2 regions of the Enterococcus sp. DIV0755b genome follow, and region 1 is predicted to be linked to the other one. Evidence: predicted binding sites of a transcription regulator. Region 1 holds the regulator's gene; the other holds the start of a gene.
What was found. The regulator CtsR, encoded in region 1, represses protease genes until heat stress. The targets are predictions, from matches to a motif close to TTGGTCAAAAAAGGTCAAANA.

Region 1 (3,402 bases):
ATCTAAGTGTGAAGCCCACCTCAAGATGAGATTTCCCATTTCTTAAAGAAAGTAAGATCCCTGAGAGATGATCAGGTAGATAGGTCAGGAGTGGAAGTACAGTGATGTATGGAGCGGACTGATACTAATCGATCGAGGACTTAACCAAAGTAAAAAAAAACTCGGAAAGAGTTTTGATAACTTCAAGATCCAGTTTTGAGTGAATGAAATTCACTTAATTAAATAGTGTGGTGGCGATAGCGAGAAGGATACACCTGTAACCATGCCGAACACAGAAGTTAAGCTTCTTAGCGCCGATTGTAGTGAAGGGTTTCCCTTTGTGAGAGTAGGACGTCGCCACGCGAACTTATGGGGGTTTAGCTCAGCTGGGAGAGCATCTGCCTTACAAGCAGAGGGTCAGCGGTTCGAACCCGTTAACCCCCATATGAGCCGTTAGCTCAGTTGGTAGAGCATCTGACTTTTAATCAGAGGGTCACAGGTTCGAGCCCTGTACGGCTCATAAGAAATATGCGGGTGTGGCGGAATTGGCAGACGCACCAGATTTAGGATCTGGCGCCTTACGGCGTGGGGGTTCAAGTCCCTTCACCCGCATAAAAGGCCGGCTTAGCTCAGTTGGTAGAGCATCTGATTTGTAATCAGAGGGTCGAGGGTTCAAGTCCTTTAGCCGGCATCAATACCATGCGGAAATAGCTCAGTGGTAGAGCACCACCTTGCCAAGGTGGGGGTCGCGGGTTCGAACCCCGTTTTCCGCTTTGCTTTAAACAAGCCGGGGTGGCGGAACTGGCAGACGCACAGGACTTAAAATCCTGCGGTGAGTGATCACCGTACCGGTTCGATTCCGGTCCTCGGCATTATAAGATGCGCCCATAGCTCAACTGGATAGAGTGTTTGACTACGGATCAAAAGGTTAGGGGTTCGACTCCTCTTGGGCGCGTAGTCTTTTTATTTTTTTATCGGGAAGTAGCTCAGCTTGGTAGAGCACTTGGTTTGGGACCAAGGGGTCGCAGGTTCGAATCCTGTCTTCCCGATTTTTTTATTTTAGTCTTTCTTTCTTTTAGAATTTAGGCTATAATATTATCAAACTTAATTTAATAATTATGCGCCCATAGCTCAACTGGATAGAGTGTTTGACTACGGATCAAAAGGTTAGGGGTTCGACTCCTCTTGGGCGCGTCTTAACGAAATCATATTACTGATTTCGTTTTTTTGTTTTCTTGAAATTTGAAATATTACGCTAATTTTTCTTCTGCGTAACTAAGTGATGTTGGTATAATCATGTGGTGGTTTTGAATTTGTAAATATTTCAGCTATGTTAGATAAGTTATGCATTATTATTTATTCAAATGAATAGAAAGGGAAATTAATCGTATTAGTTAGTTTCCATGTTTATACGATTTCTTTTTTAATTTTTACATTCTTGGGATTTACGGTAAAATAAGATAGAAGTTTCTTTTATTTTCTCTAAAATTGCGCTTTTATCCAGATAAGGGCTAATTCTTAACAGAATATTGTGTTACAATCGTGTTCCTTTAATTATCTTACTAAGTTGGGTATAATTAAGGTCAGAATTAGTCAAGGGAGGAAAACGAATGATGAGTCGTCACAATACTTCCGATTTAATAGAAGCCTATTTGAAAAAAATTCTGGAAGATAGCGAAATGATCGAAATCCGACGTACCGAGATGGCTGATTTGTTTAACTGTGTGCCATCCCAAATTAACTATGTTATTAATACTCGCTTTACCATTCAAAGAGGGTATGTAGTAGAGAGTAAACGTGGTGGTGGCGGTTATATCCGGATTGAAAAAATTAAAATTTCAGATAATCATCGCTTCTTAGAGCAAGTTGATCAGCTTTTTGCAGATGAATTAGGCGAAAAAGATGCATTAGCAATTATTCAAAAATTGTATGAAGAAGATATTTTAACAAAAACTGAAGGTAATTTGATTTTAGCTGCTTTAGCTAAAAATACGTTAGGACATTTTAAAAATGAAGATGAAATTCGCGCTAGCATGCTCCACGCGGTGTTGGAACGATTAAGTTATGAAGATAGGAAGTGAGTCAGATGGATGAATTATTTACAGAAAAAGCCAAAGCAGTTTTAACGATTGCCCAAGAAGAAGCCAAAACGTTTAAACATCAATCCGTTGGTTCAGAGCATTTGTTACTGGCTTTGATTATTGAACAAGACGGCATTGCCGGTAAAGTCTTGCGGGAAATGAATATTTCAGAAAACGATATAAGAGAAGAAATTGAGCACTTAACTGGTTATGGTACGATGAAATCTTATCCAGCCGGTGCATATTTACCTTATTCACCTCGAGCAAAGCAAATTTTTGCTTATGCTGGTGATGAAGCCAAACGCCTAGGGGCTCCTAATATTGGGACGGAACATTTATTGTTAGGTCTTTTACGAGATGATGAAATTTTAGCTTCTCGCATTATGATCAATCTCGGTTTGAGTTTAGCCAAAATGCGCCAAATTTTGAAAAAGAAAATGGGAGTTAGCGAAAGCAAAGCCCCTAATAATAGTTTAGGCGGCCGTCGTCGTTCTACTCAAGGTACAAAAGGAACACAACAAGGAACTCCAACACTTGATGGTTTAGCTCGTGATCTGACTAAATTAGCGCGGGAAAATCGTCTAGATCCTGTAGTTGGCCGAAGCAAAGAAGTAAAACGTCTGATTCAAATTCTTTCTCGTCGAACTAAAAATAATCCTGTTCTAGTTGGCGAACCAGGTGTTGGTAAAACAGCTATAGCAGAAGGGCTAGCGCAACAAATCGTTCGCGGTGAAGTTCCAGAAGATATGCAACAAAAACGTTTGATGATGTTAGATATGGGTTCACTTGTAGCCGGTACAAAATATCGTGGTGAATTTGAAGACCGGATGAAAAAAATCATTGACGAAATTTATCACGATGGTCAAATTATCTTATTTATCGATGAACTGCATACTTTAATTGGCGCAGGGGGAGCAGAAGGTGCCATTGATGCTTCTAATATTTTAAAACCAGCGTTAGCGCGCGGCGAATTGCAAACAATCGGTGCCACCACACTGGATGAGTATCAAAAATATATTGAAAAAGACTCCGCTTTGGAACGGCGTTTTGCGCGTGTGCAAGTTGATGAGCCAACTCCTGAAGAAGCAGAAGAAATCTTAAAAGGCTTACGTCCGCGCTACGAAGAACACCATGGCGTTGAAATTTCTGACGATGCTTTGCATGCAGCTGTCCAATTATCAGTACGTTACATCAACTCGCGGCAATTACCGGATAAAGCGATTGACTTAATGGATGAGTCTGCGGCGAAAGTCCGCTTAGATAAAGCTGACGAACCTTCTGAAATTATTGGCTTACAAGAAGATATTGCTAACTTAATGAGTGAAAAAGAAGAAGCGATTCA
Region 2 (3,402 bases), 740 kb from region 1:
AAGGGGGAGATCAGCTAAACTGGCCTCATTTTTTAATACCCAATCCATTTTTGGGTGAATTCCCTCAATGTAAGGACGATCAAGGGCTTCTATCACTTTTTTATTGCTCGTACTTAAGATTAAATCAAGCTGTGTTTTGGGTTCTAATTTATGGATAATATCTAGTGATTTCATATTAAAGCTACAATACCAATGAGAAAATGGCCATGTTCGACTAGTCATTAAAGCAGCTGTTTTCATTTCAATTTCTGGATAATGATAGTGATCCGTTTTTAATTCAATCGTCAAAACACCACGAAAATTACGCATCACTAATAAGTCCAAGACTTCTTTTAAAGTTGGGACTTTTGTATTTTGATAGGCAGGAGAAAACCAGCTACCGGCATTCAATTTTTTTATTTCCGCGAGTGTCTTTTCCCGAATTAAGCCTTTACCATTGGTGGTACGTTCGACATCTTCATCATGCATGACAATTAGCTGACCATCTTTTGATAGATGAACATCTAATTCAATCACATCACTATCTACTCGAACTGCCTCGGCAAAAGAAGGCAGCGTATTTTCCGGCCGACTGCCACTGGCACCGCGATGGGCTACAATTTGTGTCATCACGTCGCCTCCTTATCATTTTTTACTTACTATTAATTGTACCACTTCTACGCTATTTTATTAACTTTACAAATTGGCCTTGTTGAACTTTCATATATTAGTAGACGATAAAATTAGGAATAAAATTTCTTTTTATTATTTGTAAGAAAAGACCTTTTACCTGCAATCAAAAAACTTTCAACTTCTTAGCTAAAATTAAAAATTGCCGATGCTAAAAGTAAAAAAGGATAGAAAAAGCCACAAGTTAGCTTTTTCTATCCTTTTAAAGTTATGCACTAAAATAAGTTAATGTATTGTCTGATAGACGTTTTAATTCAGTTTTTCTTTCATTAATCAGTTGGGTTAAATCATCTGAAAAATGTTCCATAATGACCCGACCGCCTTTATAAGCGTAACCACCGACTTTAATCGTTTCATCAGGAGACAAGATAACTTTACGCTGTGCAATTTTTTTGAAAAATTCTTCTAAAATATAATTAGGCAAATAAAAATTGTTTTGTGCGGCAAAAGATTGCAAATACGCATAGTCATCAATTGTAATATAACAATCGTCAAAAGCATCAAAGCTGACATACTCTTCCATTAAGACACTACGCTTTTGTAAAATCTCATTGATTTTTTTATTTAGTTGATTCAACGTTTCGATTTCTTTCACCTTAAGCTCTAAGGCACGCCGCTTTTGTTCTTTTCTTTCGTCATAGCGAATCCGTAAGTTAAACGCAATCGTGACAATTAACGCGCCGACAATAACACCTAAGAAACCTGCTACTGCTACTGCTACTGCTATCATACTTTTCCTCCCAATTAGCTTTATCTCTGTCCTTTATTTTAGCATATCTTCTCTTTGTTTCGCATTTTAATTCTTTTTAGCAGATAAGCACTCCGTTATTTCTGCTTTTTCTTTTACCTTTATTTTTCAATCTGCCAGTGTTTTTCATTTGACCTATTTTGACCTATTGGGTATACTTCTTTTTAGAGGTTATCGCTTAAATGTGCTAAACTTGAGACGTACCATAATTACGTCGATTTGATTAAAGGAGGACTTTACATTATGAATTTAATTCCAACAGTCATTGAACAATCATCCCGCGGCGAAAGAGCGTATGACATCTACTCACGTTTATTAAAAGACCGCATTATTATGCTAAGCGGTCAAGTTACAGACGACTTAGCAAACTCAATTATCGCCCAATTACTATTTTTGGACGCACAAGATTCTGAAAAAGATATCTACGTATACATCAATTCACCAGGTGGTAGTGTAACTGCCGGCATGGCGATTTACGATACAATGAACTTTGTCAAAGCAGATGTTCAAACTATTGTAATGGGGATGGCTGCTTCAATGGGTTCATTCTTATTAACAGCTGGTGCCAAAGGTAAACGTTTTGCCTTACCAAATGCTGAAATCATGATTCACCAACCATTAGGTGGCGCACAAGGTCAAGCAACTGAAATTGAAATTGCTGCCCGTCACATTTTACAAACCCGTGATCGTTTGAACCATATTTTAGCTGAACGTACTGGTCAACCACTAGAAGTGATTGAAAAAGATACGGATCGTGATAACTTCATGACCGCTGAAGAAGCAAAAGCTTACGGCTTAATTGATGAAATCATGGTCACAAAATAATTAACACAAAAAAGAATTGGGCATAGTGCCCAATTCTTTTTTTTATACCAGAAATTAGATAATTTCTTAGAAGAAATAAAGCTGATAAACTAAAGATGGTTAATGGAACTTCATCAGTAAGCACTTAATGACACAAAGTAAAAATCTCGCTAAATTAAAACGCAATTTAGCAAGATTTGAGCGTCTAGCTTAAAGAGCAAACAGGTCTGTTTTATTTGGCAATGACAATTTTTCCTGCTGTCGGATGACCAGCAATTTTTTCATGGGCTTCAATCACACTACTTAATTGAAAAGGTAATATTTCTGCGATATTGATAGTCAAATTACCAGCAGCATATGTTTGCAATAAATAGTCAAAAGCCACATGATCTAAATATTCTTTTTGAGGTGCAAAACTTAAATAGGTTCCTTCTTTTCGTTCCTCTTCTGTCGGCAAATCATTTAAAGCCACGTACGTTCCACCTGGTTTTAAAATGGCTAGTCCGGCTTCACTACTTCTACTGCCCTTTGTCGCATCAATGACCACATCGGCTTGTTCAGAAAATACTGCACCAGGGTTTTCAGTATCATAAGCAACAAATTCATCTGCACCAAAAGCACGGACTTTGTCTTCATTCACTTTTCTAGCACTTGCCAGCACAAAATTACCGTTTTGATGTAATAATTGTACCAATATAGAGCCAACACCGCCAGAAGCACCTAATACCATCACTTTTTGTTTTGATTTAACTTTTAACAATTGGAACAACAAATTATAAGCAGTAATACCAGTGGTCACCATTCCAGCAGCTTCAGCAAAACTCATTTGATCAGGAATTTTAGCGGCTTTTTTATTAGGCAAAACAACTTCTTCCCCATACGTGCCACTAATTGGGTGAATCACCACTCGATCGCCCACTGAAAAATCAGTTTCCTCAGCGAAAACTTCTGTGACAATCCCTGCCGCATCATTTCCGAGTACATAAGGAAATGTTAAACTGCGAAATTCTTGCTGCGCACCACTGCGTAATGAAATATCATACGGATTAATTGCAAATGCTTTTATTGCCACCCGAATATGACCTGCTGTCAGTTCTCTTGGGTTAGCGGTAATAGTTTCAAATACAGCTTCTGGTTTTCCGTAACCCTTTATTGCAAAGCGTTCCATTAAAATCCCTCCT

Region 2: the regulator CtsR is predicted to act here: its motif matches at 1,545-1,565, upstream of clpP (ATP-dependent Clp endopeptidase proteolytic subunit ClpP).

What each region holds. Positions count from the first base shown of each region.
Region 1 covers NZ_JBIOQN010000001.1:471,577-474,978, reverse strand. The annotation lists rRNA gene IGI65_RS02435 (23S ribosomal RNA) at 1-148, shown strand, start outside; rRNA gene rrf (5S ribosomal RNA) at 227-342, shown strand; tRNA gene IGI65_RS02425 (tRNA-Val) at 351-423, shown strand; tRNA gene IGI65_RS02420 (tRNA-Lys) at 427-499, shown strand; tRNA gene IGI65_RS02415 (tRNA-Leu) at 510-591, shown strand; tRNA gene IGI65_RS02410 (tRNA-Thr) at 598-670, shown strand; tRNA gene IGI65_RS02405 (tRNA-Gly) at 681-752, shown strand; tRNA gene IGI65_RS02400 (tRNA-Leu) at 766-851, shown strand; tRNA gene IGI65_RS02395 (tRNA-Arg) at 861-934, shown strand; tRNA gene IGI65_RS02390 (tRNA-Pro) at 955-1,028, shown strand; tRNA gene IGI65_RS02385 (tRNA-Arg) at 1,100-1,173, shown strand; gene IGI65_RS02380 (CtsR family transcriptional regulator) at 1,593-2,060, shown strand; gene IGI65_RS02375 (ATP-dependent Clp protease ATP-binding subunit) at 2,066-3,402, shown strand, end outside.
Region 2 covers NZ_JBIOQN010000001.1:1,214,866-1,218,267, reverse strand. The annotation lists gene IGI65_RS05770 (glycerophosphodiester phosphodiesterase family protein) at 1-609, opposite strand, end outside; gene IGI65_RS05765 (hypothetical protein) at 878-1,399, opposite strand; gene clpP (ATP-dependent Clp endopeptidase proteolytic subunit ClpP) at 1,661-2,242, shown strand; gene IGI65_RS05755 (NADP-dependent oxidoreductase) at 2,454-3,389, opposite strand.